4 regions of the Kitasatospora sp. NA04385 genome follow, and region 4 is predicted to be linked to each of the others. Evidence: riboswitches for the same ligand, from Rfam matches in the RefSeq annotation. Region 4 holds a riboswitch; each other region holds the start of a gene.

Region 1 (7,612 bases), 440 kb from region 4:
GAACCGATCTTGGAGATCGCGGCGGCCAGCGCGGCGGCGGCCCGGTCGGAGGAGGGCGGCTGGTCGCCGAGGTCGAGCCGGTCGGTGCCCCGGGTGGCGCGCTGCCGGGCCTCCCGGGCGTCGTCGGCGGCCATCCTGGCCCGCTCGGCGGGGGCGAGGCCGTTCAGCAGCCGCTGGGCCTTGGCCAGCCGGTCGCGGACGTCGTCCTTGGCGGCGGCCAGCAGTTGCCGGGCCTGCTCCAGTTCGGCGAGCTTGGCACCGGCCTCGTGCCGCCGCTCGTCCAGCCGGCGCTGCCGCTCGGCCAGCTCGCGCAGGCTGTCGGCCTGCCGGGCGGTGGCCTGTTCCAGCGAGCGGGCGCCGGTGAGGTAGCCGGCCGGGTCCTGGTCGAGCATCAGGCGGACCGCGGGGTCCATGCCCTGCGAGCGGTACTGGGCGGCGGCGACGGCGGCCAGGTCGCCGCGCATCCGGTTGAGCTCCTCCTGCCCGGCGGCGACCTGGTCCTGCAGGCCGGCGGCCTCGGTCTGCAGCCGCTTCTGCTGCTCCTGGGCCGCGTTGTACTTCTCCGAGGCCTGCTCGGCCTCCTCGTAGAGCTGGTCGACCCGGGCCTTGACCTCGCTGCGGCCCACCGGATCGGCCGGGCTGAGCGGCGCGGCGGCGGCCCCGCTCACGGTGAGCCCGAGCGCGCCGGTGGCGGCGGCGGTGAGCGCCAGGGCGCGGGCGAGGCGCTGGACGCCGGGCAGTGGGGTGCGACGGTGCACGGACACGCGCGACGGCTCCGATCTGCGGCCGGCCTCCGCCGCCGCCCGCCGTCGGACGGCCGTCCTCGCGGGGGCCCGGGGGCAGAGGTTAGCGAGTCGGATCGATCCAGTCCAAACCCCGACAGTCACGAATATTTGACCGCGAATCGGACACCAGCACGAGAACGGCCCGGCACCCCGTGCGGGGTACCGGGCCGCGGGTCGCGGGGGGCCGTCAGATCCGGACGATCTTGTTGATCGGCATGACGGTCGCCGACTCGTAGCGGACCTGCGCGCCGGTGTGCGGGGCGTGGATGATCTGCCCGTTGCCGACGTACATGCCGACGTGGTGCTGGTCGCCGTAGTAGATGATCAGGTCGCCGGGCCGGGCGTTGGCGATGTTGGTGCCCAGGCTGGTGCCGGCCGAGGCCTGCGCCTGCGAGGTGCGCGGGATGGACACCCCGGCCTGCTTGTAGGCCCACTGCATCAGGCCGGAGCAGTCGAAGGTGCTCGGGCCGGCCGCGCCGTACGAGTACCAGCTGCCCAGCTTGGAGACGGCCGCGCCGACCGCGTTGCCCGAGAAGCTGGAGGACGCCGGGGCGTTCAGCTCCTGCCGGGAGGTGTCCCGGGAGGCCCGCTCCGGGGCGGCGGCGTCGGCCTTCGCCTTGGCGTCCTCGGCGGCCTTGGCCTCGGCCGCGGCGAGCTGCTCGCGCTCCTGCTGGGTCAGCGTGTTGAGCAGGTCCTGGGCCTTGGCCAGCTTGCCCCGGACCTCCTCCTTGTCCGCCTGGAGGGACTTGGTGGTGGCGTCCAGCTCGGCGAGCTTGGCCTCCGCCTCCTTGCGCTGGGCGTCCAGCTTGGCCTGCTCGCCCTTGAAGGTCTTGAGCAGGTCGGCCTGGGTGGAGCCGACCGCGTTCATGGTGCCGGCCTTGCCGAGGAAGGCGTCCGGGCTGCTGGAGAGCATCAGCTGCATGGTCTGCGGCATGCTCCCGGTGCGGTACTGCTCGGCGGCGATGCCGGCCAGGCCCTCCTGGGCGGTGGTCACCTGCTCCTGCTGCCGGGCGAGCTGGTCCTGCAGTTGGCCGACCTGCTTCTGCAGCTCCTGCTGCTTCTCGACGGAGGCGTTGAGCGCCTCCGTCTTGACCTCGGCCTCTTCGTTGAGCTGGTCGACCTGCTGCTTGACCTGGTCCTTGGTCGGCGCGGGGTCGGCGTGCGCCCCGCCCTGGGCGGACAGCGCCACGGCAGCGGCGGCGGTGGCAGTGAGAATCGAGACCCGGGCACGGCCGACGGGCTTGGGACGGCGATGGGACGCCACGAAGGCGGACTCCTTCTTCCTCACACCGCCTACCGGGTGAGCTGACGGGTTCGGGCCGGAAGACATGCCCTACGACGCCTCACCGCCCGCGCACCGCGGCCGACCCGGCGCCGATTCACCCCGGGGGAACGTGGTTCCCCGGCTCCGTTCGACAGCACCCCCGCAGGGGTATCCCCGTCGGCAGACCCGGTGGTGACGGTCTGCCCGCTGCTTCACGGACTCGGCGGCGACCTCCGCCGCCGCCCCCCTTGGGCGATCGACACTGCGGTGGTCGAGGCACGACCCTAGTAACCGATCCGTGATCCGTTCAAATCCTTGTCGGAAAAAAATCTGATTCTGAATCAAATACCTTGCCAAATATGACCGAAGGTGACCGATTCATTACACTCAGCGTAGTAATTCTCACGATGTGGTCGAGAAACGCCACACCCGGACGTGTTGCGGATCACAGCGGGATCCCGACCCGTCCGGGCGTGTCACGATGCGTCAGTTGTCGCCCCGTGGGGCGTTTGTCCGGTTCGTCGGTCCGTCAGACCCGGCGGATGGTGGAGATCGGCAGGGTGTCGACCTTCATCGTCTTCACCACGTCGCCGGTGCGCGGCGCGTGCACCACCAGGCCGTTGCCGATGTACATGCCGACGTGGTGCCGGTCGCCGTAGTAGATGACCAGGTCACCGGGCTGCGCGTTGTGCCAGTCGGTGCCCACGTTCACGCCGTAGCTGCCCTGCGACTGCGAGGTGCGCGGCAGCGAGACGCCGGCCTGCTTGTACGCCCAGACCATCAGGCCCGAGCAGTCGAAGGTGCTCGAACCGGTGGCGCCCCACACGTACGGCGAGCCCTGCTTGCCGAGCGCCGCGCTCACCGCGACCGCCGCGTAGCCGCTGGCCGCCGGCAGGGTGGACGGGTCGACCCGGGAGGCGCTGCGCGAGGCGGTGCCGCTGCCGCCCTGGAGGATCGCGGCCCGGTCGGCCGCGTTGAGCTTGGAGAGCAGCTTCTGCGCCTCGGCCAGCTTGGCGTTGACGTCGTTCTTGGCGTCGTTGAGCGCCTGGGTCTGGCTGTCCAGCTCCTGCAGGACCTGGGCGGCCTCCTGCTTCTGCTGGTCCAGGCGGCGCTGCTGGTCCTTGAGGGACTTGAGCGTCTCGGCCTGGGTGCTGGCGGCCTGGTCGAAGGAGGACGCCTTGGTCAGGTACTGGTCCGGGTCGGAGGAGAGCATCAGCTGCATCGACGGGTCGACGCCGCCCTGCCGGTACTGGTCCCCGGCGACCGCCGCGAGGCCGGAGGCCAGCTCGGTCAGCTGCTCCTGGCCGCGGGCCACCTGGTCCTGCAGGTCGGTGGCCTGCTTGCGCAGCTGGTCGGCCCGCTCCTTGGCGCCGTTGTACTTCTCGGCGGCCTGCTCCTGCTCCTCCAGCAGCTTGTCGACCTGCGCCTTGACCTCGTCCTTGTTCGGCTGGGCCGGGGCGGCGTGCGCACTGGCCTGGGCCGTCAGGGCGACCGCGGTCGCGGCGGCGGCGGTGAACACGGAGATCCGCGCACGGCTCGGCTGCTTGGGACGGCGGTGGGAGGCCAAGGGGGTGCTCCTTCTTCCTGCTGGACTCACCCCAACGAGTGATGGTCCGGAATATAGGTTTGACGCCAGACCCTAGTGAAGTCCCCACCTCCGCGTCCACTCCCGGGGGGCTTCCGGTCTCGACCACCCGCCCCCTTTCACCGGACCGTCACACTCCGGCCGCCCGGCGGCCCCCTGACCCCGTCTCAGCTGCGGGCCAGCCGGTTCAGCAGCAGCACCGAGGCCACCGGCCGGGCACCGGCCTTGCGCACCCCGTCGGCGACCTCCCGGTCCGCGGAGACCACCACCACCGGGCGGCCCTGCGGCTCGGCCCGCACCAGCCGGCGGATCAGCTCGTCCGCGGTCTCCCCGGTGCGGCTGAAGCGCACCCGCACCCCGCGCGGCGGGGCCATGATCACCGGCACGTCCAGGTCCTGGCCGTCGAAGACGCAGGTCACCTCGGCCTGGGTGCGCTGGGCCAGCATGGCCAGCCCGCCCAGCAGCCGCAATCGCTGCTGCTCCAGCGGCAGTTGGGGGTAGCCGGTCTTGGTCACGTTGTAGCCGTCCACCACCAGGTGCACCTGCGGGATGGCCAGCAGCTGGTCCAGCAGCGCCGGGTCGTCCTCGGCCAGGCCGCGCCGGGCCACGTCGTGCGGCGAGGCCGAACCGGGCTCCACCGCCTCCACCAGGTCGGCCGGGCGCAGCGCCGTCACCGGCAGCGCCAGCTCCCGCTGCAGGCCCTGGGCGGACTGCAGCACGGTGTCCAGCAGCAGCCGCAGCCGCATGTCCTCGACGCTGCGGCCCTCGCGGGCGGTGCGCCGCCCGCTCTCCACCGCGGCCTCCAGCTCGGCGACCCGGTGCCGCAGCCGCCTGGCCTCGCCCTCGGCGGCGCTGCGCTCGACGGCCGCGGCGGCCCGGGCCGCCTCCAGCTCCCCGGCCAGCCGTCGGCTCTCGGCCTGCGCCCGGCGGGTGTCCGCCTCCAGCGAGCGGACCTTCTTGCGCAGCGACTCCGCCTCCTTGCGCACCCCCTCGGCCTCGGCCCGGTGCCGCTCCAGCTCGGCCCGGGCGCCCGCCCGGGCCTCCGCCAGCTCCCCCTGGAGCCGCTCGGCCAGCCGGGCCGCCTCGGCGGCCGCGCCCTCGGCGTCGACCCGCTCGGCCTCCTCGCCGGCCTCCTCCACCAGCCGGGCCCAGCCGGACGGGCGCACCAGGTAGGCGGCGGCCGCGACGTCCATCGGGTCGGCGGCGGCCGGGGCGGTGCCCGCCTCCAGCGCCTGCACCAGGTCGGGCTGGCCCAGCCGCAGCCGCTCGGCTATCCGGACCCGGAAGGCCGGGTCCGACTCCAGCGCGGCGGCCAGCGCGGTCGCCGCGTACTTGGCCCGCCGGGCCGGGGTGAACTTGGCGTACGGGCGCAGCGAGGCGGGCAGTTCGCCGGCCGCGATGCCGCCGAGCGCGTCCGAGGCGATGCCGACCACCCGTCGGCGCACGCCCTCCGGCAGGGGGCGTCCGGCCGTCTCCGTGCCGCCGTGCGGCTCCGGGGCCGGGGCGGGCGCGGTCCCGTCCGTGTCCGCGGGCGCGTTCGCTGCCTCCGCCACTGTCCTCGGCTCCGATCCTGATCCCGGGCGGGCCCCTCCGGCGGGTGCCGGGCGGGGCGTTGGTGTCCGCCGCTGCTGCCAATTGTCCCGTCTACCGTGCCGCACCGACAGCACCCCGCCGACGAGTCCGCCCCGCGCCCCCGTCCGGGGCGGACGGGAACGCGGGGCGGTCGAAGTCGCGTCAGCCCTGCTGGGCGTCGCCCTCCGGGGCCTCCTCGGCGCCCGGACGGGCCACCAGCTCGACCTGGTCCACGGCGTTGCACCAGCGGCAGCGCACCGACTCGATGGTCTCGGCCAGCACCTGGGTCTCCTCGACCTTGGACTCGCCGGAGAGGTCGAAGTGCAGGAAGTCGGTCACCCGGGACGAACGGGTGACGTCGAAGCGGGTCAGGTTGCCGCACAGGGTGCAGCGCCAGCGGGTCTCGGCGGTCGGCGCGGCAATGCTCATGAGTGGTCCCTCTCGGCTGGTCCCGGTTCCGGGCCTCCAGCCTATTGCCTGGGGCCGGGCGGGCGGATCACCGGTCCACAGCCCGGACGCTCACCCGGCCGGAGCAGCGCCCGGTGTCGCGGGTGCGCCCCCGAGGAATGCTGACCGGCATGGTGCTCTCCGCCCCCGCCCGGGCCGGTTCGCCGGCGGCCGAGCGGGCCGCCCGCACCCCGGCCGCCACGTACCTGCTGATCGCGCTGGCCGCCCTGGTCATGCTGGTCGGCCCGGCCGGCCTGAACCCGCTGTACGGCAGCGGCGACGCGCGCGCCTGCGCCGAGCAGCGCTACGAGCACCGCTGGGGCGCCGTCCCCGCCGAGCTGCTGGACGGCCGCCCCCTGACGGCCGCCCAGCTCTCCGCGCTGCCCCCGGCCGCGCCCGGCTGCGTGCTGCCGGCCACCCCCGGCAAGATCCCCGAGCTGTCGGCGGTGACGGCGCTGTTCGTCCACGCGGGCTGGCTGCACCTGATCGGCAACCTGCTGTTCCTGTTCGTCTTCGGCCCGGCGGTGGAGGCCCGGCTGGGCCGGGTGCGCTTCCTGGTCGGCTACCTGGCGATCGGCGTCCTGGCCACCTACGGCTACGCGCTGGCCGAGTCGGGCACCCCGGACGCGGTGCGGGCGCTGGTCGGCGCGTCCGGCGCGATCGCCGGGGTGCTGGGGGCGTTCCTGCGGCTGCACCCGCGGGCCCGGGTGACCGCGCTGGTGCCGCTGCTGCTGTTCCTGCCGCTGCGCTTCCCGGCCTGGCTGGTGCTCGGCCTGTGGTTCGTCCTGCAGTTCTGGTCGGTCACCTCCGGCGGCGACGGGGTGGCCTACCTGGTGCACGTGATCGGCTTCGTGACGGGCTGGTTGTTCGCCTGGGCCGCCCGTCCGGCGGGCGATACCCTGGGCGCACCTTCTCGAACAGGAGTTGCTCAGTGATCACCGCGATCGTCCTCATCAACACCGACGTCGACCGGATCCCCGAGATCGCGGAGGCCATCGCCGCCATCGAGGGCGTCAGCGAGGTCTACTCGGTCACCGGCACCTACGACCTGGTCGCGATGGTCCGGGTGCGCGGCCACGAGGACCTGGCCGAGGTGATCCCCGGCCGCCTCAACAAGGTCCCGGGCGTGACGAACACCGAGACCCACATCGCCTTCCGCACCTACTCCCAGCACGACCTGGAGGCCGCGTTCTCGCTCGGCCTGGACGGCTGAGCCTCAACGCTGCCCGGCTGGGCCTCAGCGCTGCTCGGTGTCGACGACGCAGCGGCCGCCCTCGTTGCGGTAGCTCCACTTCGCACCGTCGCTGACCAGCTCGCGGACGGCGGCCAGGAACCGGTCGAGGTGCTCGACCGGGGTCCCGGCGCCGAAGCTGACCCGGATCGCGTTCAGGCTGCGCTCCCCCGGCAGCGAGGACTCCGGCGCCCCGCACTCGCCCGGAGCCGCCTCCTCGTCACCGCCGAGCAGGGTGCGCACCAGCGGGTGCGCGCAGAACAGCCCGTCCCGGACGCCGATGCCGTACTCGGCGGACAGCGCGGCCGAGAAGTGCGAGCTGTTCCAACCGCGCACCACGAACGACACCACGCCGACCCGGTCGGAGCCCTCGCCGAACAGGCTGAGCACCCGCACCTCGGGGATCCGCGCCAGGCCCTCGGTCAGCTTGGCCACCAGTGCCCGCTCCCGGGCCTCCAGCGCCTCGAAGCCCGCCTCGTCCAGCGCCCGGCAGGCCGAGGCGATGGCGTACGCGCCGATCACGTTCGGCGAACCGGCCTCGTGCCGCGCCGGGCCGGTGTGCCACTGCACCGCGACCGAGCCGTCCAGCTCGCGGGCCACCGTCCGGCTGGCGCCGCCGCCCGCCAGGTACGGCTCGGCCGCGTCCAGCCAGTCCGCGCGGCCCGCCAGCACGCCGGCGCCGAACGGCGCGTACAGCTTGTGCCCGGAGAACGCCACCCAGTCGACGT
Region 2 (7,612 bases), 2.2 Mb from region 4:
CCGGAGATCGAGGTGCTGCCCGGCTCGTACGACCTGCCGGGGGCCCGGCTGCTCGACCTGGTCGCGGTGATGGACCGGCTGCGCTCGCCCGGCGGCTGCCCGTGGGACGCCGAGCAGACCCACGAGAGCCTGGTGAAGTACCTGGTCGAGGAGGCGTTCGAGCTGGTCGAGGCGATCGAGGAGGGCGACCGGGAGACCCTGCGCGAGGAGCTCGGCGACGTGCTGCTCCAGGTGTTCTTCCACTCGCGGATCGCCGAGGAGGACGCCGCGGACCCGTTCTCGATCGACGACGTCGCGGGCGACATCGTGGAGAAGCTGACGTACCGCCACCCGCACGTGTTCGGCGACGTGAGCGTGACCGGCTCCGCCGAGACCGAGGCCAACTGGGAGCAGCTGAAGGCGGCGGAGAAGCAGCGCGAGTCGGTGCTCGACGGCGTGCCCTCCGGCCTGCCCGCGCTGGCGTACGCGGCCAAACTGGTCTCCCGGGTGCGCCGGGCGCACTTCACCGGCGTGCCGGACGCGCCGTACGAGCTGCCCGCCGAACTGACCGCGCAGTCCGCGGGCGAGCTGCTGCTGGCCGTCGCGCAGCGGGCGCACGACCGGGGCGTGGACGTGGACGCGGCGCTGCGCGCGGCGGCCCGCCGCTACCGCGCGGCGGTCCGGACGGCGGAGGGGCTGCCGGCGGAGTAGCCCGGGGGAGCGGTCGCCCGGGGAGCGGCCTCAGCCGGCCAGCGGGACGTCGGTGACCGGGCGGCGCTGGGCCGGGACGACCTCGCCGATGGCCTCGCCGACCAGGGCGAGGACCTCGGCCAGCGGGTCGAGGTGGCCGGGCAGGTCGGCGAGCTGGACGATCCGCTCGCCGTCCGGGCCCGCCACCGCGAACAGGTCGATCGGGCCGAGGTGCTTGACGGCGGTGGCGACCAGCGCGGCGACGTCCGCGGGGTGGTGGATGTCGCCGGAGACGCCGACCACCGGGCAGCCGGGACGGTCGAGCTCGGCGGCCAGGTCCTCGGCGACGCCCGGGCGCAGGTCCGCGACCAGCAGGCCGGCGGCGCCGGCGGCGGAGAACCGGCGGGCCAGGTCGGCCCCCGAACCCCCGTCGAGCACCGCGATGACCACCACTGCACCGGCTACTCGCATGGCCTGCTCCCCTTTCAGAGCGCGCACCCGTGGTCGGCCCGCACGCCGCCCACGGTGGTTATCGGAGGATCGTAGGCTCGCCCCGACGCTCCGCAACAGGGATTACCCACCAGGTGACCAGACTCACGCGACGGCGCTTCCCGATACGGTCAAGACATGCCAGACCAGCCCCACGCCCCCCAGCCGCCCCTGTTCACCTGGGAGTTCGCCGCCGACCCCTACCCGGCGTACGCCTGGCTGCGGGAGCACGCGCCGGTGCACCGCACTACCCTGCCGAGCGGGGTCGACGCCTGGCTGGTCACCCGCTACGCGGACGCCCGGCAGGCCCTGGCGGACGCCCGGCTCTCCAAGAACCCGGCGCACCACAGCGAGCAGGCCCACCGCAGCGGCCGGGTCGGCATCCCCGGCGAGCGGCAGGCCGACCTGATGACCCACCTGCTGAACATCGACCCGCCCGACCACACCCGGCTGCGCCGGCTGGTCTCCAAGGCGTTCACCCCGCGCCGGGTGGCCGAGTTCGAACCGCGGGTGCGGGAGATCACCGACCGGCTGATCGACTCCTTCGCCGGCCGCGGCGAGGCCGACCTGATCCACGAGTTCGCCTTCCCGCTCCCCATCTACGCGATCTGCGACCTGCTCGGCGTCCCCGCCGAGGACCAGGACGACCTGCGCGACTGGGCGGGCATGATGATCCGCCACACCGGCGGCAAGCGGGGAGGCGTGGGCCGCGCGGTCAAGCAGATCCGCGGCTACCTGGCCGACCTGATCCACCGCAAGCGCGCCGACCTCGGCGACGACCTGATCTCCGGCCTGATCCGGGCCGGCGACCACGGCGAGCACCTGAGCGAGAACGAGGCCGCGGCGATGGCCTTCATCCTGCTCTTCGCCGGGTTCGAAACCACGATCAATTTGATTGGTAATGGGCTTCATGCCCTACTTTGCAACCCGGACCAGCGCGCGCTGCTCCAGCAGTCGCTGGGGCGCGGCGAGACGGCCCTGCTGGAGACCGGCGTCGAGGAACTGCTGCGCTACGACGGCCCGGTGGAGCTGGCGACCTGGCGGTTCGCCACCGCGCCGCTGACCATCGGCGGGGTGGACGTCCCGGTCGGCGACCCGGTGCTGGTGGTGCTGGCCGCGGCCGACCGCGACCCGGCCCGGTTCTCCGCCGAGAACACGCTCGACCTGGCCCGCTCGGACAACCCGCACCTGGGTTTCGGTCACGGCATCCACTACTGCATCGGCGCCCCGCTGGCCCGGCTTGAGGGGCAGAGCGCGATCGGCAGCCTACTGACCAGGCTTCCGGACCTCCGGCCGGCGGCCGATCCGGCCGAGCTGCGCTGGCGGGGCGGGCTGATCATGCGCGGTCTGCGCGACCTCCCGGTCTCCTTCACGCCCCGCTGACGCCGTTTCGACACCCGCGACACGCCGTACCGCTGGGCCGACGACGCGCCGGGGCGGGGGCGCGCGTCGCACTCCTGCTCGGAACGAATCCGGACATACCTGGATCGTTCGTGTACGTGAAAAGGGGATCCGTAATTTCGGCGTGATCATGGTGATATGAGCTTGTGATTGCTCGTCAGCTTTGCTTACTCTCCGACATGCCCGCAGCTGCGGGCCCCGATCGCGGCACGCCGAGTCCTGTCCGCCGCGTCCTCGGGCCACCTACCAGGTACCGGACAGGAGCGGGGGAACCAGTGTGAACGCCGTAGTCCCAACGGCTTGGGGTGAAGCCGCCGAGCAGCGGGCGCAACCGCGTCCGAACCGTCCGGCGGCCGGGCCAGCCTCCCGGTCCGAACCCGACAGCTCACCTCGCAGGCGTGCGGAGAGGATGTCCCGTGCTGTTCGCCAACACCCCTCGCCACCGCCGTAGTACCAAGGCCGAGAAGGTCATCGCCGCCGCCGGCGTGGCCTCGGTCGGCCTGGCCCTCCCCCTGCTCGCCGCCACCGGAGCGGCAGCTGCGTCAGCCGACACCTGGGACCGCGTGGCCCAGTGCGAGAGCGGCGGCAACTGGAGCATCAACACCGGGAACAGCTTCTACGGCGGCCTGCAGTTCACCTCCTCCACCTGGCGCGCCTTCGGCGGCGGCCAGTACGCGGCCCGCGCCGACCTGGCCAGCCGCTCCCAGCAGATCGCGGTGGCCGAGCGGGTGCTCGCCTCCCAGGGCCCCGGCGCCTGGCCGGTCTGCTCCAAGCGGGCCGGACTCACCAAGGGCGGCGCGCCCGCCGACACCTCCGAGGACACCGCCTCGCGCTCCCAGGAGCGCCCGAGCCCGCCCCAGCAGCCGAAGGGCTCGCCGTCGAAGAAGCCGGCCGAGCCCGCCGCCGAGCCCCAGGCCGCCGCCGAACCCCAGGCCGCCGCCGAACCCCAGGCCGCCCCGCAGAACGACGCCGCCCCGCAGCTCCCGGCCGCCGGCGGCTACACCGTCCGGGACGGCGACACGCTCTCCGGCATCGCCGCCGCGCAGAACGTCTCCGGCGGCTGGGAGCGGATCTACCGGGCCAACCAGGGGCTGATCGGCGCCGACCCCGACCTGATCCTGCCCGGTCAGGTGCTCTCGCTCTGATCCCGCTCCGACCCCTGTCCGGACGGTGTTCCGGCATGCGGGACGCGCACGGCCGGCGGCCTGACGAGGCCCCGCCGCCGCCCTGACGAGGGCCGCGTCCCCTGACTCCCCGTCCGCTCCCGGCGCGCGCCCGGCAGTTCGCGCCGCCGGGAGCGGTGGAGCGGCCGTCAAACAGGTGAACTACCGATGAGTAGCCGGGCCACACCGTGAGACGGGGCCCGGCCGGGCGTGGCCGCGCGGCGCTGTGCGGCTAGGCTCTGGTCGTAACGACCACACATCCGCTTCCGCTAGGAGATGCCTCGTGCCGTCCATTGATGTCGTCGTAGCCCGTGAGATCCTCGACTCCCGCGGCAACCCCACGGTCGAGGTCGAGGTCGGTCTCGACGACGGCAGCACCGGTCGCGCGGCTGTCCCGTCGGGCGCCTCCACCGGTGCCTTCGAGGCCCTGGAGCTCCGTGACGGCGACAAGAGCCGCTACTTCGGCAAGGGCGTCGAGAAGGCCGTCCTCGCCGTGATCGAGCAGATCGGCCCCGAGCTGGTCGGCTACGACGCCACCGAGCAGCGCCTGATCGACCAGGCCATGCTCGACCTGGACGCCACCCCGGACAAGTCCTCGCTCGGCGCCAACGCCATCCTGGGCGTCTCGCTCGCCGTGGCGCACGCCGCCTCCGAGGCCAGCGACCTGCCGCTGTTCCGCTACCTGGGCGGCCCGAACGCCCACGTGCTGCCCGTCCCGATGATGAACATCCTCAACGGCGGCTCGCACGCGGACTCCAACGTCGACATCCAGGAGTTCATGATCGCCCCGATCGGCGCGGAGTCCTTCTCCGAGGCCGTCCGCTGGGGCGTCGAGGTCTACCACACCCTCAAGGGCGTGCTGAAGGAGCGCGGGCTCTCCACCGGCCTGGGCGACGAGGGCGGCTTCGCCCCGAACCTGGACTCCAACCGCGAGGCCCTCGACCTCATCACCGAGGCGATCAAGAAGGCCGGCTACACCCCGGGCAAGGACGTCGCGCTCGCCCTGGACGTCGCCGCCTCCGAGTTCTTCGAGGACGGCGCCTACCAGTTCGAGGGCAAGGCGCTCTCCTCCGCCGACCTGATCGCGTACTACGCCGAGCTGGTCGCCGACTACCCGCTGGTCTCCATCGAGGACCCGCTGGACGAGTCGGACTGGGACGGCTGGAAGGCCATCACCGACGCGATCGGCGACAAGGTCCAGCTGGTCGGCGACGACCTGTTCGTCACCAACCCGGAGCGCCTGCGCAAGGGCATCGAGACCGGCACCGCCAACGCGCTGCTGGTGAAGGTCAACCAGATCGGCTCGCTGACCGAGACCCTGGACGCCGTCGAGCTGGCCCAGCGCAACGGCTACCGCTGCATGATGTCGCACCGCTCCGGCGAGACCGAGGACGTCACCATCGCCGACCTCGCCGTCGCCACCAACTGCGGCCAGATCAAGACCGGCGCCCCGGCCCGCTCCGAGCGCGTCGCCAAGTACAACCAGCTGCTGCGCATCGAGGAGATCCTCGACGACGCCGCCGAGTACGCGGGCCGCTCCGCGTTCCCGCGGTTCCGCTCTGCGGACAAGTAAGCACAGCCGCTCCGCGGACAAGTAGGCACAGCCGCCCCGCGGACAAGTAAGCGCAGCAGGGCTGAACTACCGCTTGATGTGACCGGTGCCCCGGTCCCCACCGCGTAGGGTGGGGCCGGGGCACCGGCATGCGCAGGAGGGGCGAGCAGATGGCCAAGTGGAGGATTCCCGGGTTGGCGGCGCGACCGCGCTTCACCAGCCGGGCCACCGTGCTGGTGCTCGTGCTGTGCTCACTGGTGGCGATACTCGCCTACCCGGCCCGGCAGTACATCGCCCAGCGCGGCGAGATCGCCGCCCAGCGGGCCAAGGCCGAGCACGCCCGCCAGCAGGTCGACGAACTGCGCCGGGAGAAGGCCCGCTGGCAGGACCCGGAGTACGTCAAGGCCCGGGCCCGGGAGCGACTGCACTACGCGCTGCCCGGCGAGACCCCGTTCGTCTCGGTCTCCCCGCCGCCCGCGCCCGGCGCGAAGCCCTCCTCGGACGACGCCGCGGCCGGCCGCCCGAAGGCGCTCAAGCCCTGGTACGCCGCCCTCTGGGACTCGGTGGACGCCGCCGACGCCGCCGCGCCGCCCGCACCGGAGCCGGCCCCCTGACGCCCCGGCGTCCCCCCAACGACCCCCGCCCCCTCTGACGAACAGACTCCCGATGAGCAACCAGAACCCTCCCGCGTCCGACGCCCCCGAGGTGTCCGACCGCGACGTCGCCGCCATCGCCGCCCAGCTCGGCCGGGTCCCGCGCGGGCTGCGCGCCGTCGCCCACCGCTGCCCGTGCGGCAACCCGGACGTGGTGGAGACCGCGCCCCGGCTGCCCGACGGCACGCCGTTCCCGACCTTCTACTACCTGACCTGTCCCCGGGCCGCCTCGCTGATCGGCACCCTGGAGGCGGACGGCGTGATGAAGGAGCAGACCGCCCGGCTCGCCGAGGACCCGGAGCTGGCCGCCGCGTACCGGGCGGCGCACGAGGACTACATCGCCCGCCGGGACGCCGTCGAGGTGCTGGAGGGCTTCCCCAGCGCCGGTGGCATGCCCGACCGGGTCAAGTGCCTGCACGTGCTGGTCGGGCACTCGCTGGCCGCCGGGGAGGGCGTCAACCCGCTCGGCGACGAGGCGATCGGGATGCTGGAGGACTGGTGGGCCAAGGGCCCGTGCGTCAGCCCCGCCGAGGTCGACGCGGCCGGTGAGCGGGTCGCCCGCAACCGGGCCAAGGCCGGGGACCACGGCGCGGTGATCGCCGCCAAGGAGGCGCTGAGCGCCGAGCGCGCCGCCCGCAAGGCCGCCGAGGCCGGATCGGAGGACGAGTCGTGAGCCCGACCCGGGTCGCCGCCATCGACTGCGGCACCAACTCGATCCGCCTGCTGATCGCCGACCTCGACCCGGCCACCGGCGAGATCACCGACCTGGACCGGCGGATGCTGATCGTCCGGCTCGGCCAGGACGTCGACCGCACCGGGCGGCTGCACCCCGAGGCGCTGGCCCGCACCTTCGCGGCCTGCCGCGAGTACGCGGAGGTGATCGCCGAGCACGGGGTCGCCCCGGACCGGATCCGGATGGTCGCCACCTCCGCCTCCCGGGACGCCGAGAACGCCGCCGAGTTCGCCGCCGGGGTCAAGGAGATCCTGGGCGTCACGCCGAGCGTGGTCAGCGGCGACGAGGAGGCCCGGCTGTCCTTCACCGGCGCCACCCGCGAGCTGCTCGGCGGCCCGCACCGGCCGCCGTACCTGGTGTTCGACCTGGGCGGCGGCTCCACCGAGTTCGTGCTCGGCGAGCAGGACGTGCGGGCCGCGTACTCGATGGACATCGGCTGCGTCCGGATGACCGAGCGTCACTTCTCGGGCGGGCAGCCCACCGAGGCGCAGATCGAGGCCGCCCGGGCCGACATCCGGGCCGCGCTGGACGCCGTCGCCGCGGCCGTGCCGCTGGACTCCGGCGCCACCCTGATCGGCCTGGCCGGGACCGTCACCACCGTCGCCGGGATCGCCCTGGAGCTGCCCGGCTACGACTCCGAGCGGATCCACCACGCGGTGGTCGGCGTCGAGCAGGTGCGGGAGACCGCCCAGTGGCTGCTGCACTCCTCGCACGCCGAGCGGGCCGCCGTCCCGGTCATGCACCCCGGCCGGGTGGACGTGATCGCCGCGGGCGCGCTGGTGCTGCTGGAGGTCATGGAGCGCACCGGGGCCGCCGAACTGCTGGTCTCGGAGCACGACATCCTGGACGGAATCGCCTGGTCGATCGCCTGATCACGGCTCGGGCCCGGCTCGGCGAACGCCCGGGTGCCCACTGGTCCGAACGGGTTCCGGGAGGCCCCCGGAGGGTGCCC
Region 3 (7,612 bases), 900 kb from region 4:
ACGGTTCGCGCTGTGATCACTGTCACTTCCTGGCGGAAAGCCGCCCGCTGCCGGTATCCGACTGCAACGCGCGCGGGGACATGTCCTACGATCTGGCGCATGAGCACAGCAGCCATCCCGGGCGCGCCACTGCCCGTCCGTACGCCAGGCTCCCGTGCGCGGGGGCGCCACCGCCGTCCCGAGCGCCCCGAGATCATGTCCGGTTCGCCCGCCCTGGTGCTGGCGGTTCCGGCCGTCGCCGGGCCGGAGAGCCGCCCGGTCGTCGAGGAGCTGCTCTCCGTCGTCCGCACCGAGCAGTCGGGCATCGAGGTGACGGCGGCCTACCTCGGCGGTGAGGACGCGCCGACGGTGGCCGGCCTGCTGGCGGCCGCCGCCGAGGCGGGCCTGCCCGCGCCGGTGATCGTGCCGCTGGTCCCCGGAGCGCACGACTTCCTGCCCGAACTGCACAAGCTGGCCGCCGAGACCGGCGCCCAGGTGCTGGACCCGCTGGGCCCGCACCCGCTGCTGGCCGAGGCCGTGCACGTGCGGCTGTCCGAGGCCGGGCTGGCCCGCGCCGACCGGGCCCGGCTGTTCGCCATCGCCACCGCCGCCGACGGCGTGGTGCTGACCACGGTCGGCGGCGAGGAGGCGGCCGCCTCGGCGGGCATCACCGGCGTCCTGCTGGCCTCCCGGCTGGCGGTGCCCGTGGTCCCGGCCGCGCTGGACGTGCCGGGCTCGGTCGCCGCGGCCGTCGCGCACCTGCGCGCCACCGGCTCCGAGCGCCCCGCGCTGGCCCCGCTGGTGATCGGCCCGGAGGCCGACCCCGAGCTGCTGGCCACCGCCGCCGAGGAGACCGGCTGCGCCAGCGCCGCCCCGATCGGCGCGTACCCGACGGTGGGCCAGCTGATCGCCTCCGCCTACCTGGCGGCGCTCCCCGAGCCCACCCAGGAGCAGCTGGAGGCCGCCGAGGCGGCCGCCGAGCAGCAGCGCACCTCTCCGGGGGCGCACGCGGCGCGCTGACGCCGACCAGGGACCGCGACGGGCAGGGGCAGCGAATCGACGCGCTCCCGCCCGTCGCGCTTTTCCCGGCACCCGCACACCGCCCGGCCACCGGTGGTCAACCCGCGGTCGGCCGCACGCTCGACCGTCCGCCCGGCCGCACGCTCGACCGTTCGCCCGTCCCCTCGCTCAGCCCTCCCCTCCCCCCGTTCAGCTCTTCGTTCAGCCCGCGGTGACCCGCCCGGTCTTCGGCGCGCTGTCGGTGAAGGCGAGCGCGGGCAGCGCGACCGCCCGCGGCGGGGTGGGCGCCTCGGCCGGGGCGGTGGTGGCGTTCCACGGGGTGCCGGCCACGCCCTGCCCTCCCCCGCCCTTGCCGAGCGAGACGGTCTGCGACTGCCCGGCCTTGCGGAACAGGATCCGCTTGGGGTCGGGCGCGTCCGGGTCGAGCCACAGCTCGCTGCCACCGGGGCCGCCGAACTCGCAGTCCAGGACGGCGATGTCGTCGGGCTTGCCGTCGCCGGTGGCCCGGAACGCCACTCCGGCCTTGCGGTAGCCGGTCAGCCGGCTGCGGCTGAGGGTGACCGACTCGCCGTCCAGCTGGTGCTTGAGGGTGGCCACCGCGTAGTCGGACTGCCCGGCGGCGTCGATCAGCAGCCCGTCGAAGACGGTGCCCTGGTCCCGCCCCAGCGCGTGCACGGCGATGCCGCCGGCCGCGTTGCCGTACAGCACCGAGGCGGTGTAGTCGAAGTCGTTCAGGTAGGCGCCGTGCTCGATGCCCCAGCCGCCGTTGTGGTAGGCCGCGTACTGGGTGACGGTGTGGTGGTGCTCGGCGTTGAGCCAGACGAAGATGCCGTTCTCCAGGTTGTTGTGCGCCAGGCAGCGTTCGAAGGTCCAGACGCCCTCGCTGGTCTCCGGCCACTCGTAGCCGGACGCGCCGGTGGCGCCCTGGACGCCGACGGCCACGCAGTCCCGGGCCGAGGAGCCCGTCCCGGCGCCGAGGCTGAACCCGGTGAGCCGGTAGCCGCGCGGGTTGGGCTCGAAGACGGTGCGGGAGGCGACGCAGCCCTCGTAGGCGATGTCGTCGGAGGGGCCCTGCGGGGTGCGGGTGTCGATCGGGCCGTCCCACCAGTACGCGTCCTCCCAGGTGTTGTGGGAGATGCAGCCGCGGAAGGTGATGCCGTGGCTGGCGTGCGGCACGAAGGCGTGGCTGCCGGTGTCGCGGACCACCACGCCCTCGACCACGGTGCCGCGCGAGGTGTCCAGCAGCATGTGGAAGTGCAGCCCGTACCGGCCGAGCACCGCTTCGGTGACGGGCTTCCCGTTCCAGCTGTCCTTGCCGTCGCCGCGCGGCCCGAGCCAGCGCAGCGCGGCGTGCCGGACGTCGGCCGGGCGGCTGGAGGTGAGGTGGACGTGCGCCCGGCCCTGCTCGGTGCCCTCGACCCGGACGTTGCGGCTGAGGTTGAGCACCTCGGCGCCGAAGGTCGCGCCGCCGCCGAGCGCCACCCGGGGGTGGGCGTTCTGCAGCGGTCCGGTGAGGGTGACGGTGGCGCCGTCGACCCGCTTGACGGTCACCAGGTCGTACGAGGTGGAGAACCCGTCGGTGTCGGGCGGCGCGGTGGGCGTGACGGCCAGTTCGTCGCCGGGCTGCCAGCCGACGGGGGCGGCGGCCAGCTTGACGGTGGTGTCGCCGGGCTTGAGGGCGGTGGCGGCGCGCGTCCAGGCGGTGCGGGGGGCGCCGTCCAGCCGCAGGTAGCCCTGGCCGGTGACCCACAGGCCGGTGTCGGTGTCGACGACGGTCATCCCGCCGCCGGCGAAGCGGCGCTCGTCGACCTCCGGGAAGCGCAGCGTGTGGGTGTGCGCGCCGTCGGGGGCGAGCGCCAGGGTGCCGCGCACCTCGACGTTGCCCGCGCTGGCGAGCGTCAGCGACTTGTCGGCGGCGAACACCAGCGAGCCGGTCTTCTCCACCAGCAGCGAGCCGACCTGGGCGTCGGCGTCCAGCAGCACCTTGTCGGTGATCCGCACCGCGCTGCCGGGGCCGGGCACCGTGCCGCCCCAGCCCTTGGGGTCCGACCACCGGCGGCCGCCCTGGTCGACCGACGGGGGCGGTGCGGACGGCCGGGGGGACGCCGAGGCGGGCGGCGGGGCACCGGTCTCGGTGCCGTGCCGGTGGCCGGTCGGCGGCGGGCCGCCGCCCGGCCCGGGGAGGGCGGCGGGCTCGTCGGCCCCCGCGAGGGACTGCCGGAGGACCACTCCCCCGCCGAGCGCCGTCACCGTCCCGACCGCCAGCCAGGTCAGCATCCGGCGCCGCCCGACCAGCGGCCGCCGGTGCCGCGCCGGTTGGTCGCCCTTGCGCTGCTGTTCCACCTCGGCCGCCCTTCCGGGGCCCGCGACCCCGCGTCGTCGGGGGCAGCATAGGCAGAAACGGACCCGGAAAGCGGCATCTTTCGTTTCGCTTAAGCATCCTGACGTACCATCAGTCATCTGTTCGGCCTTCCGGAGCCGTGGGCCGGAGCTTTCCGGCCGCCGACCCGCGGGTGAATTCCCCGGGCCGCCGGAGCCCGGAGCCGGGGCGCCCGGCCCGGCCGGACAAACCGGCGATCGGGCACAAATGCCCGTCTGCGAATGGCCACAAAAGCCGAATACTCCCCCACCGCCCTGCATAACGCATCAAAACGGGCGCAAGATCACCAATTGCCTGACGCGCGACCAGGCCGCGCCACCGGTCGGGGAGTTCGCCGGATATTCCTTGATCGTGAATTCCGAACACTATGACGCCGATCACAGGCATTTGCGAATCCTCCTCGAATCCGCTTAATCTCCTGCCCACGTTCGTGGACACACGGACCCAGCTCACCCGGAACGCCGAGTCCTGCCGCCGGGTGGGTCGGCTCATGCACAACGCACCACGGCAGGGGCGGGGGAACCAGGTAAGTCGCCCCGGGCGGTCGAAGGACCGCACGGGGCTAGGGGTGAAGCCGAACGCACCACGCGGTGCGCGCGGCCGGGCAACTCCAGCCCGAATCCGACAGCTCACCTCGCAGGCGTGGGAGAGGAACGCTTCTTCATGCTGCCCATCAGCGCCAAGCGCGCCCGCCGCCTGATCGCCACCACCGGTGTCGTCGGCATCGGGCTCACCATCCCCTGCCTGACCACCGGCACCGCCTCCGCCGCGACCGTCGCCACCTGGGACAAGGTCGCCCAGTGCGAGTCCAGCGGCAACTGGTCCATCAACACCGGCAACGGTTTCTACGGTGGTCTGCAGTTCACCTCCTCCACCTGGGCCGAGTTCGGCGGCACCGCGTACGCCTCGCGCGCCGACCTGGCCACCAAGGACCAGCAGATCGCCGTCGCCGAGAAGGTGCTGGCCTCCCAGGGCCCCGGCGCCTGGCCGGTGTGCTCCATCCAGGCCGGTCTGACCAAGGGCGGCGCCGCCCCCCAGGTCGACACCTCCGGCTCGAACGGCTCTGGCTCGAACGGTTCCTCCTCGAACGGTTCCTCCTCCGCCGCGCAGGGCTCCGCGCAGGACTCCTCGCAGGGCTCCGGGCAGTCCACCGGCAAGAGCCAGTCGCAGCACTCCTGGTCGCAGGGCAAGTCCCAGCAGTCCCGGAGCCAGGCCCAGGCCCAGCCGCAGGCCCAGCAGAGCACCCCGGCCGCCACCGAGCAGTCCGCCGGCACCTACACCGTCGCGGCGGGCGACTGGCTGTCCGCCATCGCGCAGAGCCAGCACGTCGACGGCGGCTGGCAGAAGCTGTACGACCTGAACCGCTCGGTCCTCACCGAGGGCCCGGACATGATCTACCCCGGTCAGCAGCTCTCGCTGGGCGGCACCACGACCGCGCAGAAGTCCGCGCCGGCCACCAAGTCGTCGTCCTCGTCGTCCTCGTCCTCGTCCTCGTACAAGGGCTCGTCCTGGAAGAGCAGCCGCTCCGCCGCGAAGCCCTCGACCGGCACCGCGTCGACCACGAGCACCACCACCGCGAGCAAGGCCGCCACGGCCACCACCTCGACCGCCTCGACCACCACCACCGCCACCAAGGCGACCGGTTCGAAGGCCGCGGCGATCGACTTCGCGCTCTCCAAGGTCGGCCAGGCGTACGTCTACGGCGGCACCGGCAACGGCGGCTGGGACTGCTCGGGCCTGACCCAGGCCGCGTTCCGCCAGGCCGGCATCAGCCTGCCGCGCGTCGCCGCCGACCAGGCCGACTACTCGACCCGCGTCTCGCTGGACAGCCTGCAGCCGGGCGACCTGCTGTTCTGGTCCAGCAACGGCTCCAACTCGGGCGTCTACCACGTCGCCCTGTACGTCGGCGACGGCAAGTACGTCGAGGCGGCGAACCCGAGCGCCGGCGTCCGCACCGAGACCATCGCCAACTGGGCCCCCGACTTCGCGGGCCGCGTCTGATCGGCGAACGGCACACCGCTGCCCCCGGGGACCCTGGTCGGCCCCGGGGGCAGCGGCCTATCCTCGGCCGGAGAAGGCTCGACGACCGGGGAGCGGCACCATGGCGAAACTGACGATCACGCTGGACGCGGACCTGGCCCTGGAGGCGATGCTGCGGCTGGGCACCACCAACCCCCAGGACGCGGTGGAACTGGTCCTGCGCGACTACCTCGCCACCGACAGCCGCACCATCGCCCGCACCGGCGGCACCCGCGACGGCGACCGCTTCCTCCCCAACCCCCCGGTGGCCGAAGAGGGCTGACGATCCGCCGGCCGGACCCCGGCCTCCCCTCGCCCGCAACTTACGCGACTGTCAAGTAACTTACCGTCTAGTAAGTTTACCGGCGAGTACCTACCCTGGGCGAACCCCCACCCCACTCAAGGGAGTTCGCTGATGGCACACCCCCTCACCCGTGCCGCCCGCACCGACCGCCCACCCGTCGAGGTCCGCCGCGCCGCCGGGCAGGTCGTCGAGGCCCGGGCGCCGTACCTGGTACCGCCGCCCGCGGAGGGCAGTCTCGCGGAGCTACCGTTCCGCAACGCGCTGGCCGACCCGGACGCCGTGGTGGTGACCCGCCGTCAGCCGGACGGCGGGTGGCTGGACGTGACGGCCCGGCAGTTCGCCGAGCAGGTCGCGGGGCTGGCCCGCGGCCTGGTCGCGGCCGGGGTCCGCCCCGGCGCCCGCATCGTGCTGATGTCGCGGACCAGGTACGAGTGGACGCTGCTGGACTTCGCCGCCTGGGCGGCCGGCGCCTGCGTGGTGCCGGTGTACCCGACGGCCGCGGTGGAGCAGGCGGAGTGGATCGTCCGGGACTCCGGCGCGGTGCTGGCGCTCGCGGAGGACGCCCAGACCGCCGAGGTGCTGACCGTGGCGATCGCCCGCACCGGCGGGACGGTGCCGCTGTGGCGGCTGGACGAGGACGCGGTCGGCGCCCTGACCGGTCTCGGCGCGTCCGTCCCCGCCGAGGAGCTGGAGCGCCGCCGCGCGGCCCTGGGCCCGGACGACGAGGCGACGCTGATCTACACCTCGGGCACCACCGGCCGCCCCAAGGGCTGCCTGCTGACCCACGCCAACTTCCTCACCGAGGCGGCGAACTGCCACGCCCTGCTGGAGCCGGTGTTCGAGGAGGCGACCGGGGTGCGGCCGTGCACCCTGCTGTTCCTGCCGCTGGCGCACGTGCTGGGCCGGATGATCCAGGTGACCTGCGTGTACGGGCGGGTCCGGATCGGCCACAGCCCGTCCCTGAAGCCGGCCGACCTGCGGCCGGACCTGGCGGCCTTCGGCGCGACCTTCCTGGTCGGCGTGCCCTACCTGTTCGAGAAGATCCACCAGTTGGGCCGGGCCGAGGCGCAGGCGAAGGGCGCGGCGAAGGTGTTCGACCGGGCGGCCGAGGTCGCGGTGCGCTACGCCCGGGCCGAGCTGGACGCGCGGGCGGGCGCGGGCCGGCCGGCGCCGTTCTCGCTGCGGGTGGCGCACGGCCTGTACGACCTGCTGGTGTACCGGCGGGTGCGGGCCGCGATGGGCGGCCGGGTGCGGTACGCGATCAGCGGCGGCTCCTCGATCGACCCGGAGCTGCTGCTGTTCTTCGCGGGGGCGGGGGTGCTGGTGCACGAGGGCTACGGGCTGACCGAGAGCAGCGGCCCGTCCACGGTGAACCCGCCGCTGCGGCCGCGCCCGGGCACGGTCGGGCAGCCGGTGCCGGGCAGCGCGGTGCGGATCGCCGAGGACGGCGAAGTGTTCCTGAGCGGTGGTCAGCTCTTCGACGGATACCACGAGTTGGGTCGGCCGCGGCCGCGACGGCCGCAGTGGTTCGCCACCGGCGACCTGGGCCGGCTGGACGAGGACGGCTACCTGACCATCACCGGCCGCAAGAAGGAGATCCTGGTGACCTCCGGCGGCAAGAACGTCTCCCCCGGCCCGCTGGAGGACCGGCTGCGCGGCCACCCGCTGATCAGCCAGGCGCTGGTGGTCGGCAACGGCCGCCCGTATGTGGGCGCGCTGCTCACCCTGGACGCCGAGGCGGTCGAGCTGTTCCTCGCCTCGGGCCCGCCGGAGCCCGGTCCGCTGCCGGAGGGGGTCGGCATCGGCAGCGCCGTCCCGGTCCGTCCCGCCGTGCTGGCGGCGCTCGCCGAGGCGGTGCGGAGCGTCAACTCGACGGTCTCGCGCGCCGAGTCGATCCGCCGGGCGCGGGT
Region 4 (7,612 bases):
GCCGGGCAGCCAGCCGGAGACGATCCCGGCCGCGCCGATCGCCTCCACCGCGACGCCCACGCACAGCAGCACCCAGAACAGCCAGCCGACGGTGAACCCGGCCCAGCGGCCGATCTCCCGGTCCGCGTGCACCGAGAAGGAGCCGGAGGCGGGGCGGGCCGCGGACATCTCGCCGAGCATCCGCATCACCAGCATCACCAGCAGCCCGGAGGCGGCGAAGGCCAGCACCACGGCCGGCCCGGCCGCGGCGATCCCGGCCCCGGAGCCGACGAACAGCCCGGCACCGATCACGCCGCCGAGCGCGATCATCGACAGGTGGCGCTGCTTGAGCCCGTGGGACAGGCCCGCGTCCTCGGCGGCCGCCTCCCGGGCGGGAGCGGTCTCGGGGGTGGGGGTGCGGGTCATGCGGCGGTTCCAGACTGTTCGACTGATTGGTCATGTTCAAAGGGGGTCTGTCCACTATTCGGCATGGGATGTGGACCTCCCAAGCGGTACCGCCATCCGGACGCGGGCGTGACGCGAGGTGGTCGGCCGTACGCTCACCGTGCGGGTGAGGGCCCCGTCACAGGCCGGATCCGACAAGCCGGGACGGTCGGCTTTTGTCACGCCCGACGCGGCGCGAAGCACCTGACAGCACGTAGGTTCACAGGTGATCACCCGCACCGGAGCCAACGGAAACCCAGGGAGCAGCCATGGCCATCGCCGCGCCGACACCGTCCACCGCCGTCCTCGCCGACCTGCTGCCGCAGGCCGCCACCCGGTTCGGTGCCCGCGCCCGCGACCTGGCCCTGGTCGCCGGCGGCGCCGCGCTGACCGGCCTGGCCGCGCAGCTCTCGGTGCCCGTCCCCGGCTCCCCGGTGCCGGTGACCGGCCAGACCTTCGCCGCGCTGCTGGTCGGCACCGCGCTCGGCGCCCGCCGCGGCGCCGCCGCGCTCGGCCTCTACCTGGCCGCCGGCGCGGCCGGCCTGCCCTGGTTCGCCCAGGGCACCTCGGGCGCGGGCCTGGCCACCCTCGGCTACGTGATCGGCTTCGTGGTCGCCGCCGCGCTGACCGGCGCGCTGGCCCGCCGCGGCGCCGACCGCAGCCCGCTGGCCACCGCCGGCGCGATGGTGCTCGGCAGCCTGGCGATCTACGCCGTCGGCGTGCCCTACCTGGCCTTCGCCCTGGACGTCCCGCTGGCGAAGGCCGCCCACCTCGGCCTCTACCCGTACCTGGTCGGCGACGCGCTCAAGGTGGCGCTCGCGATGGGCGCCCTGCCGCTCACCTGGAAGCTGCTCGGCCGCCGCTGACGGACGGTCACGCCCGCCGGGCCCGCGCCCCTGTCGGGGAGCGGGCCCGGCGGCATGTCACACTCGTGGTCATGCGCGTCTACCTGGGCTCCGACCACGCCGGATACGAACTGAAGAACCACCTCGTCGAGTGGCTGAAGGGGGCCGGGCACGAGCCGGTCGACTGCGGCCCGCACATCTACGACGCCGAGGACGACTACCCGCCGTTCTGCCTCCGGGCGGCCGAGCGCACCGCCGCCGACCCCGAGGCACTGGGCGTGGTGATCGGCGGCTCCGGCAACGGCGAGGCGATCGCCGCCAACAAGGTCAAGGGCGTCCGGGCCGCCCTCGCCTGGAGCGAGCAGACCGCCGCCCTCGGCCGCGAGCACAACAACGCCAACGTCGTCTCGGTCGGCGGCCGGATGCACTCCCTCGACGAGGCCACCAAGTTCGTCGAGATCTTCCTCAACACCCCCTACAGCGGCGAGCCGCGGCACACCCGCCGGATCGAGATGCTGTCCGAGTACGAGACCACCGGCGAACTCCCGCCGATCCCGGCCCACCACCCGCAGGGCTGAGCCGCGCCGGGGGACGCCCGCCCGGGCGTCCCCCGCGCAGCCGCCGTCAGAAGCCGTGCGGCAGCCAGGGCTCCAGCCCCGAGCGGAACGCCGCCGAGGCCGGCTCCAGCGCCCCCGGCCGCAGCTCCCGCACCAGGCCCGCCGCGGCCAGCGCCGCCAGCGAACCGCCGCCCAGGTACACCGAGCCCAACTCGCGGACGTCCAGCTCCAGTTCGGCCGCATCCCCGGTCCGCACGCAGGAGGCCGGGCCGCCCGGCGCCGCCGTCAGCCGCCAACGCCCGGCGTTCCACGGGCAGAACGCGTCGGTCACCTCCAGCACCAGGTCCACCCCCACCGGGTAGCCGCGCGCCGCCAGCGCGGCCGGCAGGTCCACCAGCCGCACGTACATCCCGTCCACGATCCGCGGCACCAGGTGCCGGACGTCCGACACCAGGTGCAGCAGCGCGTCGTCCACCGGCAGGTTGGGCGCCTCCACCCGCTCGGTCAGGTCCAGGTCCAGCAGGAACTCCCACAGCCGGGCCGCCACCCAGGGCTCGGCCCCCTGCACCACCCGCACCCGCACCACCCCGGCCGCGCCCCGGTCGGTCCACTCCGACTTCACCGCGTACCGGGCGTAGCCCAGCAGTTCACCGCTAGCCGCGTCCTCGGCCAGCACGCACTGCAGCGGGGAGAAGCCGCCCCGGTCGGCCGGCGCGTCCAGCACCGCCACCTCCTCCCAACCCGGCCGCCGCAGCAGCGTGCCCGGCCGGGCGGCGGCCAGGGCGGCGTACAACTCCTCGCAGCGCGGCAGTTCGGCCACCGGGTCGGCCAGCCGCAGCACCACCTCGCCGTCCCGCTCCGGGGTGCGCACCCGCACCCTGCCGCGCAGCATCGACACCGCGGTCTTCCGGGTGGCCGGCCCGTACCCGAACCGCCCGTAGATCACCGGCTCGGAGGCGGTCAGCACCGCCAGCGGCTCCCCGGCCGCCCGCACGTCGTCCAACTGGCGGCGCATCAGCGCGCTCAGCGCACCCCGCCGCCGGTGGGTCGGCAGCACGCCCACCGCGGCCACCCCCGCCGCCGGGAGCACCGCCCCGCCCGGCACCACCAGCCGGAAGTCGAACGAGGTCGTCCCGCCCACCGGCCGGCCGGCCGCGCAGGCCACCAGCGTGCGCTCCACGTCGATCAGCCGCCGCCACAACTCCCGGGCCTCCGGCGCCTCCTCGCCACCGCCGAAGGCCACCTCCACGTTCCGGTACCAGGTCTCCCACTCCTCGTCGCGCAGCGGCCGGACGGTCAGTTCGGGGTGTCGAATCGTCATGGGGCCTGCCTACCAGCCGGATCGGGGCCCGGCGAGCGAATAACCGCCCCGCGCCCGACGTGTCCCGGGCGGCCGAAACCCGCCGGGCGTGCCACCTCCGCTGCACCCGGTGCCACCCGGCCCGTCGACGCGGGCACCGGCGGTGGATAAGGTCGGTCCCCATGGCCGGCAGCGCGCGTCCCAGTGCGACGGGCCGGGGCGGCCCGCCGTCCCGCGAACCCGTGACGGCCCGGCTGCGCGCGGCGCTGTACCGGGCCCGGCGCAGGCTGCGCCGCACCGGCGTCGACTACTTCCGCGGCGACGGCGCCGACTGGTGGGCGTTCGCCGCGCTCGCCCTGGCCGTCCCGCTGCTGGTGCTGCTCAACGTCGCCGTCCCCGACTGGGCCCCGCCCACCGCCCTGGTCCTGCCGATCCTGGCCGGCGCGCTGCTGCTGCGCCCCGGCACCCTGGTGCTGCTGTACGCCGCCGCGGCCGCCGGCCTGATCACCGAGTCCGTGGTGCACACCGGGGAGCAGGTGGCCAGCGAGCGCCCCGAGGCGTACACCCACGGCGTCACCCCCGGCGCCGCCCTGGTGGTCGGCGCGGTCGGCGTCGCCGGGCTGCTGGTCGCCCAGTTCCGCCGCCGGATCGGCGTGCCCTGGCGCGGCGGCTCCACCATGCTGTTCGACCTGCGCGAGCGGATCCGGGTGCAGGGCCGCGTCCCGCGGCTGCCCGACGGCTGGCACACCGACACCGCGCTGCGCCCGGCCGGCGGCCAGTCCTTCTCCGGCGACTTCATGGTCGCCGCCCGCACCGGCCCCGGCGGCCGGGTGCTCGAAGTCGTCCTCGCCGACGTCTCCGGCAAGGGCATGGACGCGGGCAGCCGCGCCCTGCTGCTCTCCGGCGCCTTCGGCGGACTCCTCGGCTCGCTGCCCGCCCACGACTTCCTGCCCGCCGCCAACGGCTACCTGCTGCGCCAGGACTGGGCCGAGGGCTTCGCCACCGCCGCGCACCTGGTCCTCGACCTGGACACCGGCGAGTACGAGCTCCTCTCGGCCGGCCACCTCCCCGGCATGCACCGCCTCGCCGGGGCCGGCCACTGGGAGGTCAAGGAGGCCGAGGGGCCGCTGCTCGGTGTCTACGACGGCGCCAAGTTCGAAGGCGTGCGCGGTACTTTGGGCCCCGGCGACGTGCTGATGCTGTGCACCGACGGCATGGTGGAGATCCCCGGCCGGGACTTGGACGAGGGCATGGACCGGCTGATGGGCGAGGCCGACCGGCTGGTCGCCACCACCCCGGTGGCCGGGCGCTCGGGGGCGGCGGTCCGGCTGATCGACAGCGTCGCCAAGCACGTCAACGACGACCGCGCGGTGCTGCTGGTCTGGCGCCGCTGAACGTCACCGGGCGCCGCCGGGCGCCGCGGGCCGGGGCCCGTGCGCGGGCGCCGCGCCCCGGGCCGCCGCCGGTGGCGGGAGTGCACGAAGGGTGAGCAGGAAGTGCCCACGGAGTGTCAAACCAGGGCGTTGATCTTCGGCCAATTCCACTGGCATACCCGGTCGGTGGGCGGATGCCCGGTCTGCCTGCCGCTTTGCCGCCCCGGCCGTGGCGGACCGCATCCCACCGACGGCCCGTCAGGACCCGTCCGCTATCGTCACGGTCGGCGGAAATCAGCCCCAGCACCCGGGTTGGGGCCCCGGGTGACTGGGCAAGTCCTTTACGCACTCCGCACGAGCGACCACACTGAGTCCGGATGGAGTGGTGGGGACACGGGGGGCACGGGCCGGTTTCCGCCTGGAGCCGTCGCCGGTTCCGACCCGAATCCCCGCCACGAATCGAGGAAGTGAGTCCCGGTGGCCTTCTCCGTCTCCGCCCTGGTCCTGTTCGGCATCATCGTCGCCATCTTCATCCGCAACAAGCAGTTGAAGACCGGTCACGCGATCATGGCGGCGCTATTCGGCTTCATGCTCAGCCAGTCGAACATGGCATCCCCGATCACCCAGTTCCTCCAGTCCGTCTCCAAGGCGATCTCCGGCATCGCGGGCTGACTCGCCCGACCCCGGAGCGCACGTTCCGACGGACGGGAGACGCCCCCGGCCGTCGCAGAGTCCTGCCCGCGGGTGACCAGGGTCACCCGCCGCGTCACGCGGGGTCGGCGCCCGGACGCGCACGGTGGCCGAAGTCGCCCACCGTACATGGTTCGTGGGCGCACGGTCATGATCCCGTACGCGCACCGCAGCCCCCCGACGGCACAGCGTGACCTGGCGGACCGTCAGCCCCCTCCCGAGCCCGGGAACGGGGCCTACCGGCGCTTGCCAGCTCCGTGAGCCGTGGGTTTTGCTTCCTCCGCAGCCCGGACATCGGCCGGGTGGGCCACCGAGCGGAACGCCTAGTCCTGCCGCCGTTCGGTGCCGACCAGACACCACGCCACGGCAGGAGCGGGGGAACCACAGGTAGTACGCCGGGCCCGGAACGCACGGGAACGGCTCGGGGTGAAGCCGCGGAGAACGCGGCCGGGCAACTCTCGCCCGAACCCGACAGCTCACCTCGTAGGCGTCGGAGAGGAACAGCTTCATGTCCGCTCAGGGCAAGCACCGCAAGCCGCGCCTGGCCACCGTCGCCCGCATCGCCATCGCCGTCGGCGTCGCCGGCGCCGCGGTCGGCCTCCCGGCCACCGCCGCCTCCGCGCACGGCACCACCGACCAGCACGACGGCGGCCGCTCGTGGGCCAGCGTCTCGGTCGACGCCACCCCCGTCGCCGACCACGGCGCCGCCTCCTCGGCCGCCGCCGAGTCCTACCGGGTCGCCGCCGGCGACACCCTCTCCAAGATCGCCGACGCGAAGAACGTCGACGGCGGCTGGGAGAAGCTCTACCAGGACAACCGCTCGGTCATCGGCGGCAACCCGAACCTGATCTACCCGGGCCAGCAGCTGACCGTCAACGGCAAGGCCGCGACGGGCTCCGCCACCACCTCCTCGGACGCCGCGGCCCCCGCCGCCGCCCCGAAGACCTCGGCCAAGTCGAGCACCGGCACCGAGAAGACCCAGGCCCAGGAGTCGACCTCCTCGTCGTCGAGCGCGAAGTCCTCGACCGCGAAGTCCTCGACCGCCAAGTCGTCGACCGCGAAGTCGTCGACCGCCACCACCTCCACCACCACCTCCACCACCACCGGCGGCAGCAGCTCCTCCGCGAGCTCCTCCTCCGGCTACGTCGCCCCCGCGCCGGGCAGCGTCACCACCGGTTACAAGGTGGCGGGCTCCAGCTGGTCCAGCGGCTACCACACCGGCATCGACTTCCCGGTCGCCACCGGCACCAGCCTCAAGGCGATCGCCAACGGCACCGTGGTCTCGGCCGGCAACGGCGGCGCCTACGGCAACCAGGTCGTCATCAAGCTCGCCGACGGCAAGTACGCCCAGTACGCGCACCTCTCCTCGATCTCCGTCTCGGCCGGCCAGTCCGTGACCGCGGGCCAGCAGATCGGCCTGTCCGGTGCCACCGGCAACGTGACCGGCCCGCACCTGCACTTCGAGATCCGCACCACCCCGGACTACGGCTCCGACATCGACCCGGTCGCCTACCTGGCGGCCCACGGCGTCAACGTCTGATCCCCGGCACCACCCCCGAAGGCCCCGCGATCCGCTGCGCGGGGCCTTCGGGCCGTTCCGGGGCGGGAACGGCGACGGCCCCGGCCGCTGGTGCGGTCGGGGCCGTCGGCCTCGTGGAGCGGGTGACGAGAATCGAACTCGCGTGACCAGTTTGGAAGACTGGGGCTCTACCATTGAGCTACACCCGCACAGGAGCGTCCGTCGCCACCGCGAGGGTGGTGAGGACTGGCTCAGCGTACCTGGTCGGGTCGGTGGATTGCACACTCCTTCGCCGTTGTCGGCTCGCCGATATCGCCCCGGTCGGGGGCGGGCCGACGTGTACTCTTCTGCTCGGCACCACGGGGTGTGGCGCAGGTTGGTAGCGCGTCCGCTTTGGGAGCGGAAGGCCGTCGGTTCGAATCCGGTCACCCCGACCGTGTGCGGCAGGGTCTCGTCGGAGGGCGGGGCCCTGTTGTCGTTCCGGCACCCCGTGCGGCCCCGTGCGGGGCCGCCCCCGGTCCGGCCCCGGTGCCGGGCACAGTCGCTTTCGTGGTACCGGTAGGATGGACCGCTGGCGGTAGTACGGACAGCAATGCAGCCCCAACCGCCTATCGCCCTGACCGCAAGCCCCCTAGGAGACCCAACCGTGAAGAGCGCCGTCGAGACTCTGAACCCGACCCGGGTTCGACTCACCGTCGAGGTGCCCTTCGAGGAGCTCAAGCCCAGCCTCGACGCGGCGTACAAGAAGATCAACCAGCAGGTCACCGTTCCGGGCTTCCGCAAGGGCAAGATCCCGAACAAGGTGATCGACCAGCGCTTCGGTCGTGGCGCGGTGCTGGAGGAGGCCGTCAACGACGCGCTTCCGCGCTTCTACACGCAGGCCGTCGACGAGGGCCAGATCGACG

What was found. A riboswitch is a leader RNA that binds a small molecule or an ion and turns the genes downstream of it on or off. The one in region 4 is predicted to bind cyclic di-AMP.
Region 1: it holds a riboswitch for cyclic di-AMP, as region 4 does, so the genes downstream of both, HUT16_RS09355 (C40 family peptidase) here and HUT16_RS11305 (M23 family metallopeptidase) in region 4, are expected to answer to the same signal.
Region 2: it holds a riboswitch for cyclic di-AMP, as region 4 does, so the genes downstream of both, HUT16_RS39300 (transglycosylase family protein) here and HUT16_RS11305 (M23 family metallopeptidase) in region 4, are expected to answer to the same signal.
Region 3: it holds a riboswitch for cyclic di-AMP, as region 4 does, so the genes downstream of both, HUT16_RS39150 (transglycosylase family protein) here and HUT16_RS11305 (M23 family metallopeptidase) in region 4, are expected to answer to the same signal.

What each region holds. Positions count from the first base shown of each region.
Region 1 is NZ_CP054919.1:2,151,256-2,158,867, forward strand. Features, by position in the region: gene HUT16_RS09350 (C40 family peptidase) at 1-764, opposite strand, end outside; gene HUT16_RS09355 (C40 family peptidase) at 973-2,049, opposite strand; cyclic di-AMP (ydaO/yuaA leader) riboswitch at 2,060-2,216, opposite strand; gene HUT16_RS09360 (C40 family peptidase) at 2,579-3,616, opposite strand; gene HUT16_RS09365 (NYN domain-containing protein) at 3,802-5,187, opposite strand; gene HUT16_RS09370 (hypothetical protein) at 5,369-5,635, opposite strand; gene HUT16_RS09375 (rhomboid family intramembrane serine protease) at 5,785-6,588, shown strand; gene HUT16_RS09380 (Lrp/AsnC ligand binding domain-containing protein) at 6,585-6,866, shown strand; gene HUT16_RS09385 (aminotransferase class V-fold PLP-dependent enzyme) at 6,891-7,612, opposite strand, start outside.
Region 2 is NZ_CP054919.1:4,809,697-4,817,308, forward strand. Features, by position in the region: gene HUT16_RS21555 (MazG family protein) at 1-690, shown strand, start outside; gene HUT16_RS39295 (SDR family NAD(P)-dependent oxidoreductase) at 721-1,140, opposite strand; gene HUT16_RS21565 (cytochrome P450) at 1,297-2,541, shown strand; cyclic di-AMP (ydaO/yuaA leader) riboswitch at 2,774-2,972, shown strand; gene HUT16_RS39300 (transglycosylase family protein) at 2,976-3,704, shown strand; gene eno (phosphopyruvate hydratase) at 4,006-5,295, shown strand; gene HUT16_RS21580 (septum formation initiator family protein) at 5,445-5,888, shown strand; gene HUT16_RS21585 (DUF501 domain-containing protein) at 5,941-6,600, shown strand; gene HUT16_RS21590 (Ppx/GppA phosphatase family protein) at 6,597-7,532, shown strand.
Region 3 is NZ_CP054919.1:1,691,489-1,699,100, forward strand. Features, by position in the region: gene HUT16_RS07295 (sirohydrochlorin chelatase) at 100-999, shown strand; gene HUT16_RS07300 (hypothetical protein) at 1,201-3,342, opposite strand; cyclic di-AMP (ydaO/yuaA leader) riboswitch at 3,868-4,037, shown strand; gene HUT16_RS39150 (transglycosylase family protein) at 4,043-5,380, shown strand; gene HUT16_RS07310 (hypothetical protein) at 5,481-5,681, shown strand; gene HUT16_RS07315 (long-chain fatty acid--CoA ligase) at 5,814-7,612, shown strand, end outside.
Region 4 is NZ_CP054919.1:2,591,138-2,598,749, reverse strand. Features, by position in the region: gene HUT16_RS11335 (amino acid permease) at 1-405, opposite strand, end outside; gene HUT16_RS11330 (biotin transporter BioY) at 693-1,289, shown strand; gene HUT16_RS11325 (ribose-5-phosphate isomerase) at 1,361-1,846, shown strand; gene HUT16_RS11320 (GNAT family N-acetyltransferase) at 1,893-3,146, opposite strand; gene HUT16_RS11315 (PP2C family protein-serine/threonine phosphatase) at 3,308-4,519, shown strand; gene HUT16_RS11310 (hypothetical protein) at 4,976-5,170, shown strand; cyclic di-AMP (ydaO/yuaA leader) riboswitch at 5,538-5,691, shown strand; gene HUT16_RS11305 (M23 family metallopeptidase) at 5,697-6,728, shown strand; tRNA gene HUT16_RS11300 (tRNA-Gly) at 6,843-6,916, opposite strand; tRNA gene HUT16_RS11295 (tRNA-Pro) at 7,068-7,141, shown strand; gene tig (trigger factor) at 7,354-7,612, shown strand, end outside.